DNA from 2 places in the Staphylococcus sp. FSL K6-0223 genome. Region 2 is predicted to be linked to the other one. Evidence: riboswitches for the same ligand, from Rfam matches in the RefSeq annotation. Region 2 holds a riboswitch; the other holds the start of a gene.

Region 1 (6,442 bases), on a different contig from region 2:
TTTACATATTGAAAAAGGACGTATTAGATATGTCAAAATTTAAACTAAGAGCTTCATTATTACTCGATAGTTTATTAGGTTTACTAATCATCGGATTAATCACACTTATTTTGATACCAACACTCTCCACAATGAATAATAACTATAATAATAATTTAAAAACCATAGAAATTAAAAAGTCTATTATTACCAGCTTGAATAAATATAGTAAGGAACAACTTAAACAAGGAGTTGTAATGGATCAATATGAAATACAACTATATCAAAAGAAAATATGTGGAAAAGATAGAGACTTTAACATTAAAACATGTGTTTCATTTGAAAATTAAAGCCTTTACTTTCGTTGAAATACTCTTCGCATTATCAGTAACCTTATTATGTCTTTCTTTAACACCTAATATTATTAATCTCACTTCTTACTACCTACATTTAGCTAAAAATAATGATGATTTAGACTTTGAATTTTTTTGTAGAGATATTCTTAAAGATGTACAAACTTCCAAGTATTCGCCAAGTAAAGATAATGATTCAACAATCAAAATTAGAAAAAAGGATGAGGAAATTAGATATATCTATAATAATAAAAAAATATATAAAAATATCAATCAGAGAGGTAACATCACTCTATTAAACAATGTAGTTTCTTTCAAAATAATAAAGACGAACAATAATATTTTAAAAATAAAAATAAAGCAAGGAGATACGAACTATTATAAAAAGAAAAACCTCCATTTATAGCCAAAAAGCGTTCATTAGTTTATATTTAGTAGTAATTTTTTCATTTTATTTATCAATTATATCTTTTTATATTACTCAATATGGTTTAAAATTAAAGACATTACATAACTTAGATATTTACTATGATGATGTTATTGTTAAAACATTAAAAAAGAGGTAGATTAGATTGATTAAAAGTAAAGCACCTATTATATTTGTTGGCTTCATGGGTACTGGTAAAACGACGATTGGACGATATCTTTCTGATTTACAAAATTTAAGTTATGTAGACTTAGATGAATATATCGAGAGAAATGAAAACAAATCAATTCCCGATATATTTCAGGAACATGGAGAACAAAAATTCCGTGATTTAGAATTTAAGTATTTAAAAAAGTGTTTGAATACATTCGAAATTATATCTACTGGTGGAGGAATAATCGAAAATAAAGATTCTTTGAAACTACTTAAAAATGAAAAGAATGTTATATGGCTTGATTGTGATATCAATGTTATTTATCGACGTATAGTTAGTGATCCTCATAGACCCAATGCTAAAGATAAATCTCTAGAACAATTAAATACCTTGTATTGTTCAAGGGTTTCAAGATATAATGAAACCGCATTCATGAAGGTGGATAGCGCACTCACTGTTTCTGAAATATATGAAAAGATTTTACAAAAATTATTTTGCGATTGATCAGTATTAGAGAGAATAAAGCTAAAACATATCTACATAATAATTAATTTAAGAATATTGTAAATATTTAGCTTTATCGCCGAAGGTGCAAGTTATTTAACGAAACTCTCAGGCAAAAGGATAATACTGTAACGCGTTCCTGGATGAATTATTTTAACAGGGTAGCTCTATGCTATCCTGTTTTTTATTAAAAATAGGGGGTTTTCTAATGACAACTGAACTTAAAAAGACACCTTTATATCAAAACTACGTTGATAATGGTGCGAAAATAGTTGAATTCGGTGGATGGGCTATGCCTGTTCAATTCACTAGTATTAAAAAAGAACATAACGCTGTGAGATATGAAATTGGTCTTTTTGATGTAAGCCACATGGGAGAGATAGAAATTACTGGTAATGAAGCATTTAACTTTGTTCAGTATATTTTATCAAATGATGCTAACAATCTTACAGATACTAAAGCAATGTATACAGCTTTATGTAATGAAGAAGGTGGTATTATAGATGACTTAGTTACATACAAGTTAGCAGAAAACCACTTTTTATTAATAGTAAATGCGGCAAATACTGATAAAGATTTTAATTGGATTTCTAAGCAAAGTAGTAATTTTGATGTTAATGTGAATAATTCTTCAAATATATATGGTCAACTTGCTATTCAAGGCCCAAAAGCTAGACATCTTGTGAATGAACATACTGATGTGGATGTTAGTGACATGAGTATGTTTGAATTTAAACAAGATGTGAAGTTTTTTGATAAAAATATCATTCTTTCACAATCAGGCTATACAGGGGAAGATGGTTTCGAAATCTATTGTAAATCTGAAGACACAGTAGACATTTGGAATCAATTATTAGAATATGACGTTGTTCCTTGTGGTTTAGGTGCTCGTGATACTTTACGCCTTGAGGCAGGTTTACCTCTACATGGTCAAGATTTAACAGAATCTATTACTCCTTATGAAGGAGGTATTGCTTTTGCTGCTAAACCTCTTATTGAAGAAGAATTTATTGGCAAATCTGTTCTTAAAGATCAAAAAGAAAATGGTTCCACTAAAAGAACTGTTGGATTAGAGATAATAGGTAAAGGTATTGCTAGAACAGGTTACGAAGTATTTGATTTAGAAGGTAACCACATTGGAGAGGTAACATCCGGAACTCAATCTCCCTCTTCAGGTAAATCTATCGCACTAGCTATTATAAATAGAGATGCATTCGAAATGGGTAAAGAAGTGCTTATACAAGTTCGTAAGCGCCAAGTTAAAGCAAAAATTGTTAAGAAAAATCAAATTACTAAATAATACGGAGGGGTGTAAATAGTGAGTCATCGTTATATACCTTTAACAGATCAAGATAAACAAGAAATGCTAGATACTATTGGAGCAAAATCAATTTCAGAATTATTTGGTGATGTCCCAGCCGATATTTTATTAAATCGAAATTTAAATATTGCTAAGGGAGAGGCAGAAACTAGTTTAGTAAGAAGACTTAATCTTCTTGCCAATAGAAATATCACAAAAGAAACTCACGCTTCATTTTTAGGTGCTGGTGTATATGATCATTATGCTCCTGCAGTTGTAGATGCCATGATTTCTAGATCAGAATTTTATACTGCGTACACACCTTATCAACCTGAGATTTCTCAAGGTGAGTTACAAGCAATTTTTGAATTTCAAACTTTAATCTGTGAACTAACAGATATGGATGTTGCAAATTCATCTATGTATGATGGTATGACTAGTTTTGCTGAGGCTTGTATTTTAGCTTTCAGTCAGACTAAAAAGAAAAAAGTTGTTGTTTCAAAAGGTTTACACTATCAAGCTTTACAAGTTTTACATACTTACGCTAAAACACGTAAAGAGTTTGAAGTAGTTGAAATCGATTTAAATGGAACAATAACTGATTTACAAAAATTAGAACAAGCAATTGATGATGATACTGCCGCAGTTGCAGTACAATATCCAAATTTTTATGGTTCAATTGAAGATCTTGAAAAAATAAATAGTTTTATTGCAGATAAAAAAGCATTATTTATAGTATATGCTAACCCTCTAGCTTTAGGTCTTTTAACACCACCAGGTACTTTTGGAGCGGATATAGTTGTTGGAGATACTCAACCGTTCGGTATACCTACACAATTTGGTGGACCTCATTGCGGCTATTTTGCTACAACTAAAAAGTTAATGCGTAAAGTACCTGGCCGTTTAGTAGGTCAAACTCAGGATGATGAAGGCAATCGTGGATTTGTACTAACTTTACAAGCTAGAGAGCAGCATATTAGAAGAGATAAAGCGACTTCAAATATATGTTCTAACCAAGCACTTAATGCACTTGCATCTTCAATTGCTATGTCAGCTCTTGGTAAACAAGGTATATATGATATTGCTGTTCAAAATTTAAAACATGCTAATTATGCTAAACAACTATTTAAACATAAAGGCTTTGAGGTATTAGATGGTAATTCATTTAATGAATTTGTAGTTAAATTTGATGAACCTATTAAAGAAGTAAATTTAAAATTAGCTGACCAAGGTATTATTGGTGGTTTTGATTTAAGTGAAGTTTCTGATGACTTCAACAATCATATGCTAGTTGCCGTAACTGAATTAAGAACTAAAGAAGAAATTGATAATTTTGTTCAGAAAGCTGGTGAATTAAATGGTTAGTAAATCAAGTCCATTAATCTTTGAAAGATCCAAAAAAGGTAGATATGCGTATTCTTTACCTCAAAGTGATATTGAGGACATTACAATTTCCTCTGTATTAGATGACAAATATATTCGTAAAGATAAAGCCGAGTTTCCTGAGGTAGCTGAACTAGATTTAGTTCGACATTACACAGAACTCTCCAATAAAAATTTTGGTGTAGACACTGGTTTTTATCCATTGGGATCATGCACGATGAAATATAATCCTAAAGTTAATGAAAAAGTTGCTAGAATACCTGGATTTAGTGAATCTCATCCATTGCAAGAGGAAGAACACATTCAAGGTTCACTTGAAATTATTTATAGTTTGCAAGAAGAGCTAAAAGAAATTACAGGTATGGATGAAGTAACACTTCAACCAGCAGCAGGCGCGCACGGTGAATGGACAGCTCTCATGATTTTCAAAGCTTATCATGAGAATAATGGACAAGGACATAGAGATGAGGTTATTGTACCTGATTCTGCTCACGGTACAAACCCTGCTTCAGCCTCATTTGCCGGATTTAAATCAGTCACTGTTAAATCTAATGAGCGCGGAGAAGTAGATATTGATGATTTAAGAAGAGTTGTAAATGAGAATACAGCTGCTATCATGCTAACTAATCCAAATACATTAGGTATATTTGAGAAGAATATTATGGAAATTAGAGAAATCGTTCATGAAGCTGGTGGTCTACTTTATTACGATGGCGCAAATTTAAACGCAATAATGGATAAAGTTAGACCTGGAGATATGGGCTTTGATGCAGTTCATCTGAACTTACACAAAACGTTTACTGGACCTCATGGTGGCGGTGGCCCTGGTTCAGGACCAGTAGGTGTGGTAAAAGAGTTATCTAGCTACTTACCTAAGCCGATGGTCATTAAAGATGGCGAGTTCTATAAGTATGATAATAACATTGAAAACTCAATTGGAAGAGTTAAACCATTCTATGGTAACTTTGGTATTTATTTAAGAGCCTATACGTATATTAGAACTATGGGTGCTGAAGGACTTAAAGAAGTTTCAGAGGCTGCTGTGCTGAATGCTAATTATATTAAAGCACGTCTAAAAGATCATTTTGAAATCCCATATGACCAATATTGTAAACATGAGTTTGTTTTGAGCGGAACGAAACAAAAACAATTTGGCGTCCGTACATTAGATATGGCAAAAAGACTTTTAGATTTTGGAGTTCATCCTCCAACTATTTATTTCCCACTTAATGTTGAAGAGGGAATGATGATCGAACCTACAGAAACTGAATCTAAAGAAACATTAGATCATTTCGTAGATTCACTAATACAAATTTCTAATGAAGCGAAAGATAATCCTGATGTAGTGCTTGAAGCACCGCACACAACCATTATAGATAGATTAGACGAAACAACTGCAGCACGTAAGCCAATTCTTAAATTCGAAGATTTAAAACAAGAAAAAACAATTGAACATTAATATTGAAAATTAATTATACTTAAAATAGTAAAGCTCAATGATGTTTAAGCTATAATACATCATTGAGCTTTTTTCTCTTATTAAGATAAATAACTTATTTTTCAAAAGATTATCTTTAAAGCCTAAATATTATTTTTTATTGCAATAATAAATACCCTTAAAAAGTTATAATTCAAATTACAACATTTCAAGGGTGAAAATTACTAGGCGAAACGATATGGTCGTAAAATTATTTCTTAGATTTAATTTTACCTGTCCATTTTTTATATCCGCCTTTAAGCATGTATAAATCTTTATAGCCATTTTTTCTTAATATACGAGCAGCACGATAACTCGCTATTCCATTAGCATCACACAAATAAATTGGTTGGTCTTTTCTTAAACCTTGGTAACGTTGTTTAAAAGTTGTGATTGGAATGTTACGCGCACCATTAATATGACCATAATCATAATCCACTTTTTCTCTAACATCTATAACTTGAGCTTTTCTCAAGCCTTTGTGAAATTCATTTTGGTCTAATTCTTTAACAGCTCGTTTATTAAGAATTTGTTGGATGACCATATACGCAATGATAATCACGATGATTCCAATTGCAATGTACAAAGAGATACCCATCTTGCATCCTCCCTAATTAACCGATATTATAATTATAAGACTGTTAGGACAATTTATCAAAATATTTTTTCGGGTTAGTTTATGTTTAAATCATATAAACTAGATATATACAAATATACTTAATAGTTAAGTCTTTAAACATTTTGTTAGGGGTTTTTTTATGACTGAAACTTGGAACTTTATTAATACAGGAAGTCAAGATCCATACTATAATATGGCTATGGATGAAGCATTACTTAATTTTGTTTCTAGAGGAGAGATTGATCC
Region 2 (6,442 bases):
TATTTAGATGGACAATAAAAAAGTAATTTAAACACCTCTTACGTTTATATATGTAGGAGGTGTTTTTTTGAAATTATTATTTCAAGAAATAATTAATAAAGCAATTTCAAAAAATGCAAGTGACGTACACTTTATTCCTTCAGAGGATAAAGTACATATTAAATTCAGAGTGAATGATATATTAGAGACATATGAAATGTTTAGTAATGACATTTATGAAAAATTATTAATTTATATGAAATTTAAAGCAAATTTAGATGTATCAACACATCAAATAGCTCAAAGTGGTAGATATACTTATCATGCTAAATCAATATTTTATTTAAGAATTTCTACTTTACCTTTGTCATTAGGAATAGAAAGTTGTGTTATTAGACTTATCCCTCAATATTTCACTTCTAAAAGAGAGTATAAGGACTTTAATGACTTTAAATCTCTAATGAATAAAAAGCAAGGTCTCATTTTACTTACTGGTCCAACAGGTTCAGGTAAAAGTACTTTGATGTATCAATTAGTACTCTATGCTTTTCAAGAATTAAATTTAAATGTTATTACAATTGAAAATCCTGTTGAACAATTATTAAAAGGCATAACACAAGTGTCAGTAAATCATAAAGCCGGTATAGATTATGTTAGTTCATTTAAAGCAATATTAAGATGTGATCCAGATGTTATTTTAATTGGTGAAATTAGAGATGCTGAAGTGGCAAAATGTGTTATTCAAGCAAGTTTAAGTGGTCATTTAGTGTTAACTACTATGCATTCAAGCAATTGTAAGGGCGCAATACTCAGATTGTTAGAGATGGGGATTAGTGTTCAAGAAATTTCACAAGCAATAAATGTTATTTCAAATCAAAGATTAGTTACAACTACTTCAAATCAAAGAAAGCTTGTTTGTGAGTCTATTACAAATAATCAAATTCAATATTTTTTTGAACATAACCATACGCTTCCTAAGACATTTAATAATTTAAAAGAAAAATTGTTATCGCTATCGAAAGAAGGTCTTATATGTGAAGATGTGGTTGAAAAATATATTTAACAAACATTCTAAAGTTCTTAATGAAAACCAACAAATTATACTTCTAAATAATTTGAATAACTTACTTAAAAGTGGATTTACATTATTAGAAAGTTTTAATTTTATAAATTTGTATTTTAATTATAAAAATAAAGATATAGCAAATAAGATAGTTAAAATAATAAAAACAGGAGGAGAATGCGATCAAATATTAGAATTAATAGGCTATCCTAAATCTATTATCACTCAAATTCAATTTGCGCAGAAATATGGGAATATAAATGAAGCACTAGAGGAAGCAATGAATTATTTAAAAACAAATCTTCAAGCTAAACAACGAATATTAAAAGCTATTCAATATCCCATCATTTTAATTGCAATATTTATAACTATGTTAAGTATATTAAATTATACAGTTTTACCTCAATTTGAACATCTGTATTCAATGATGGATGTTAAACTCAATTTATCACAAACTATTATTACATATTTAATTAGTCATTTACCGCAAATTTTTCTTTTTGTTTTTTTTACTTTACTAACTTTATCCATCATTATATTTATCTTTCTTAATAAATTAGATATATCCAAAAAACTTACATTCATTTCTTACATACCAATTGTACGTTTTTATTATTCGACTATAAAAACATATCAACTTGCTAATGATTTAGCTTTATTTTATAAAAATGGTATTAGTATTCAACAAGTCGTAGATATGTACATTCATCTACAAAACAACTCATTTTTGAATTATATTGGTATCGTTATTCAAAATGAACTAAATAGAGGCATTAATTTACCCAATATTTTGATTAAAATACCATGTTATCAATATGATTTAATACAGTTTATTAAGCAAGGTGAGAAAAATAATAAATTAGATATTGAGTTGAAAATGTATTGTCAAATATTAATTCAAAGGCTCCAACAAACAGCTTTAAAACAGTCAAAAATTATCCAACCTATCGTATTTATATTCTTAGGAGCCTTTATAGTCAGCTTGTATCTAGTGATTATGTTACCCATGTTCCAACTTATGCAAAATATTAAGTAAAGTAAAATGGAGGTTTTTTATGAAAAAATTCAAAAATAAATTAAAAGCTTTTACTTTAATTGAGATGTTACTTGTACTATTAATAATTAGTGTTTTACTCATTCTTATTATTCCGAATATAGCTAAACAAATGTCACATATTCAATCAACAGGATGTGAAGCACAAGTGAAAATGGTCAATAGTCAAATTGAAGCTTATACTTTAAAACATAATAGAGTTCCTAATTCTATTGAGGACTTAGTAACTGAAGGGTTTATAAAACAAGGGCAATCATCTTGTAAGTCTGGAGAAACTATCAGTATTAAAAATGGAGAAGCAGTTGCAGAGTAAGAATATTAAAGCATTCACTTTTATAGAGAGCTTGTTAATCATTTTGATTTTAACAATCTTACTTAATGCAACTTTAAGGGTAAATGTATTTAACAATATTTCTTTGTCAGACGATTTAAAAGCAACACAATTTGTTAATCAATTAGAATATTTTAAATCTAAAGCGATGCGTGATCATCAATCTATTACATTGTTAATTTCAAAACATTCCTCAATTATAAAAGTAATAGAAGCACATGGTGGGCGGTACAACTACAATATTGAAGATGGAAAAATAGTTGAAGTTAGAAATTTAGAGAAAATTACTTTTAATAAAGAAGGAAGAATAAATCAGTTTGGCTCTTTAATATTGAAAATCAATCAACATCAATATAAGTTGATTATTAATATTGAAAAAGGAAGAATTAGATATTTTAAAATTTAAAGCAGTGTTACTCATCGATAGTTTATTTAGCTTGTATATATTCACTACTATAGTTTTTACTTTAATTCCACTACTAATCAGTTTAAATCATACATTAAAAAGAGAATACCAAATTATTGAAATCAAGCAAACCATAATGAGTAGTATCAACCATTATGATAAAAAAACCCTTTCAAAAGGTATAAATTTAGGTGATTATCATATTAAACTTTATTCCAACAAAATATGTGGACTTCACAAAGAAACTGAAATCGAATCATGCGTTAAATATTAAATTAAAATCATTCACTTTAATAGAAATGTTAGTTTCATTATTTTTAACAACAATGATGTTAACATTTTTTCCTCAATTAATTAAATTGACTCATTCCTATTTATACGAGTCATATAATAGTTATCAAACAGAATATGCTTTTTTTCAGACAAATATAACTCAAATTATTTCGAAAAAGCATCATGCCCTTATAATTAAGGATAAACATACAATTATCATTGATAATGAATCGTCTAAAGATTATATAGAATTTAAAAACAACAAACTATTTTACAAAATTAATGGGAATGGCAATATCGTTTTACTAAATAACGTCATCAATGCAGAATTTCAAATTTTACCTTCTAACATCATAAAATTAAAACTAAAAATAGGTGATAAAAACGACTACTATGAAAAAAACTTATTTTTATAAAATGAAAGGATATATAAGTAGCTATACATTATTTATTCTTAGTATATATTTGATAATTATATCTACTTATTCTGCTCAATATAGTATAAAATTAAAAACAATACATAATATTCAAATATATTATGATAGTATAATAAGTGATAAACTTAAGAGAGGTGATTAGGATGACTCACTCTTATTTACCACTTATATTAACAGGCTTTATGGGTACTGGTAAAAGTACTATTGGCAAATATTTGGCTTCAAAATTACACTATTCATATATTGATTTAGATACATATATAGAAATGAAAGAATTTAAAACAATACCAGATATTTTTAATGAAATTGGTGAAAAAGGATTTCGTAAGTTAGAGTATAAATATTTAAATGATTGTATTGGTAAATATGATATTATATCAACCGGGGGAGGAATTATAGAAAACGATAATTCTATCTCACTTTTAAAAAATAAAACAGTTATTTGGTTAGATTGTGATATAGATATTATCTATAATAGAATTGCTAATGATCCACACAGACCAAATGCGAAAAACAAAAGTGAAAAACAATTAAAAGACTTGTATTTATCGAGAGTTTCAAGATATAATGAAATCGCATCCACAAAAGTAGATAGTAGTAAAACAATTGAATGTGTATATAAAACAATTTTAAATCATATACCATGCGAATGATCAGTATTAGAGAGAATAACTTGAACTGATTCTATAGTTGTTTTGAAATTATGTCATGTTATCGCCGAAGGTGCAAGTAAACTACGAAACTCTCAGGCAAAAGGATAATACTGTTACGCAGTCCTGGATTTGTTATTTAGACAGGGTAGCTTCTGCTACTCTGCTTTTTTTATAAAAAAATAGGGGGTTTTTAAATGACAAACGAATTAAAAAAGACACCATTATATGAAACTTATGTAAATAGTGGTGCTAAAATAGTTGAATTCGGTGGGTGGGCTATGCCTGTTCAATTTACTAGTATTAAAGAAGAACATAACGCAGTTAGATACAAAGTAGGTATGTTCGATGTAAGTCATATGGGAGAAATTTTAATAGAAGGTGAAAATGCTAGTAAATTTGTTCAATATTTACTTTCAAATGATACTACTAAATTATCTGAAACTAAAGCTCAATATACAGCTTTATGTAATGATGAGGGTGGTATCATTGATGATTTAGTAACATATAAAATTGCTGATAACAAATACTTATTAATTGTTAATGCAGCCAATACTGATAAGGATTTCGAATGGATTCAAAAACATCAATCTAAATTTAATGCTACTGTAACAAATGTGTCTGAACAGTATGGTCAATTAGCGGTTCAAGGCCCTCAAGCAAGAACTTTAGTAAGTGAACTTGTTGATATTGATGTAAGTGAAATGAAGCCTTTTGAATTCAAACAAAATGTAACTATTTTTGGAAAAAATGTTATCTTATCTCAATCTGGATATACAGGTGAAGATGGTTTTGAAATTTATTGTAATTCAAATGATACAGTTGACATTTGGAATGGTTTTATTGATAAAGGCGTTGTACCTTGTGGTTTAGGTGCAAGAGATACACTTAGATTAGAAGCTGGTTTACCTCTTCATGGACAAGATCTCACTGAATCAATTACGCCTTATGAAGGTGGAATTGCTTTTGCTGCTAAACCTTTAATTGAAGATGAATTTATTGGTAAATCTGTTTTAAAAGATCAAAAAGAGAATGGGTCAAAACGACGTACTGTAGGTTTAGAACTTATAGATAAAGGCATTGCAAGAACGGGTTATACAGTAATGAATCTTGACGGAAAAGAAATAGGTGAAATTACTTCAGGAACTCAATCACCTTCTTCAGGAAAATCAATTGCTATGGCTATTATTGATCGTGATGAATTTGAGTTAGGTAAAGAATTACTAGTTCAAGTTCGTAAAAGACAATTAAAAGCTAAAATTGTTAAGAAAAATCAAATCGAAAAATAACTAAGGGGTGTGCAATGTGAGTCATCGTTATATACCATTAACTGATAAAGATAAAAAAGAAATGTTAGAAACAATTGGAGCAAATTCAATTACCGAGCTCTTTGGAGATATTCCAAAAGATATTTTACTTAATAGAGATTTGAATATAGATAGTGCAGAAGCTGAAACTTCACTTTTAAGAAGATTGAATACTATTGCAAATAAAAATATTACTAAAGAAACACATGTGAGTTTTTTAGGTGCAGGAGTATATGATCATTACACACCTGCAGTAGTAGACGCTATGATTTCTCGTTCTGAATTTTATACTGCTTATACACCTTATCAACCTGAAATTTCTCAAGGTGAACTACAAGCAATTTTTGAATTCCAAACATTAATTTGTGAACTTACTCAAATGGATGTCGCAAATTCGTCTATGTATGATGGCATAACTAGCTTTGCCGAAGCTTGTATATTAGCTTTTAATCATACTAAAAAGAACAAAATTGTAGTATCTAAAGGTCTCCATTATCAGGCTCTACAAGTATTAAAAACGTATATTAAAGTAAGAAAAGAATTTGAAATTGTTGAAGTTGATTTAAATGGAACGATTACTGACCTAGAAAAATTAGAACAAGCAATTGATGATGATACTGCAGCAGTTGCTGTACAATATCCTAACTTCTATGGATCAATTGAAGATTTAGAAAAAATTCATTCTTATATTGAAAATAAAAAAGCGTTATTCATTGTTTATTCTAACCCATTAGCATTAGGCGTTTTAACACCTCCAGGCCAATTTGGAGCAGATATTGTTGTTGGTGATACACAACCATTTGGTATTCCTACTCAATTTGGCGGTCCTCATTGTGGTTACTTTGCTACTACTAAAAAGTTAATGCGTAAAGTTCCTGGCAGATTAGTAGGACAAACGCAAGATGATGAAGGTAATAGAGGGTTTGTTCTTACTTTACAAGC

The links. A riboswitch is a leader RNA that binds a small molecule or an ion and turns the genes downstream of it on or off. The one in region 2 is predicted to bind glycine.
Region 1: linked by a shared signal. The riboswitch ahead of gcvT (glycine cleavage system aminomethyltransferase GcvT) and the one ahead of gcvT (glycine cleavage system aminomethyltransferase GcvT) in region 2 are both predicted to bind glycine.

Annotation. Positions count from the first base shown of each region.
Region 1 is NZ_JBBOYX010000002.1:252,331-258,772, forward strand. It holds gene comGD (competence type IV pilus minor pilin ComGD) at 1-43, shown strand, start outside; gene MHI13_RS12270 (hypothetical protein) at 30-329, shown strand; gene comGF (competence type IV pilus minor pilin ComGF) at 247-738, shown strand; gene MHI13_RS12280 (shikimate kinase) at 905-1,417, shown strand; glycine riboswitch at 1,414-1,551, shown strand; gene gcvT (glycine cleavage system aminomethyltransferase GcvT) at 1,626-2,717, shown strand; gene gcvPA (aminomethyl-transferring glycine dehydrogenase subunit GcvPA) at 2,736-4,082, shown strand; gene gcvPB (aminomethyl-transferring glycine dehydrogenase subunit GcvPB) at 4,075-5,559, shown strand; gene MHI13_RS12300 (rhodanese-like domain-containing protein) at 5,789-6,175, opposite strand; gene MHI13_RS12305 (lipoate--protein ligase family protein) at 6,336-6,442, shown strand, end outside.
Region 2 is NZ_JBBOYX010000001.1:1,204,051-1,210,492, forward strand. It holds gene MHI13_RS05990 (MBL fold metallo-hydrolase) at 1-18, shown strand, start outside; gene comGA (competence type IV pilus ATPase ComGA) at 68-1,042, shown strand; gene comGB (competence type IV pilus assembly protein ComGB) at 1,020-2,078, shown strand; gene comGC (competence type IV pilus major pilin ComGC) at 2,098-2,409, shown strand; gene comGD (competence type IV pilus minor pilin ComGD) at 2,399-2,833, shown strand; gene MHI13_RS06015 (competence type IV pilus minor pilin ComGF) at 3,133-3,522, shown strand; gene MHI13_RS06020 (shikimate kinase) at 3,687-4,196, shown strand; glycine riboswitch at 4,193-4,314, shown strand; gene gcvT (glycine cleavage system aminomethyltransferase GcvT) at 4,391-5,482, shown strand; gene gcvPA (aminomethyl-transferring glycine dehydrogenase subunit GcvPA) at 5,499-6,442, shown strand, end outside.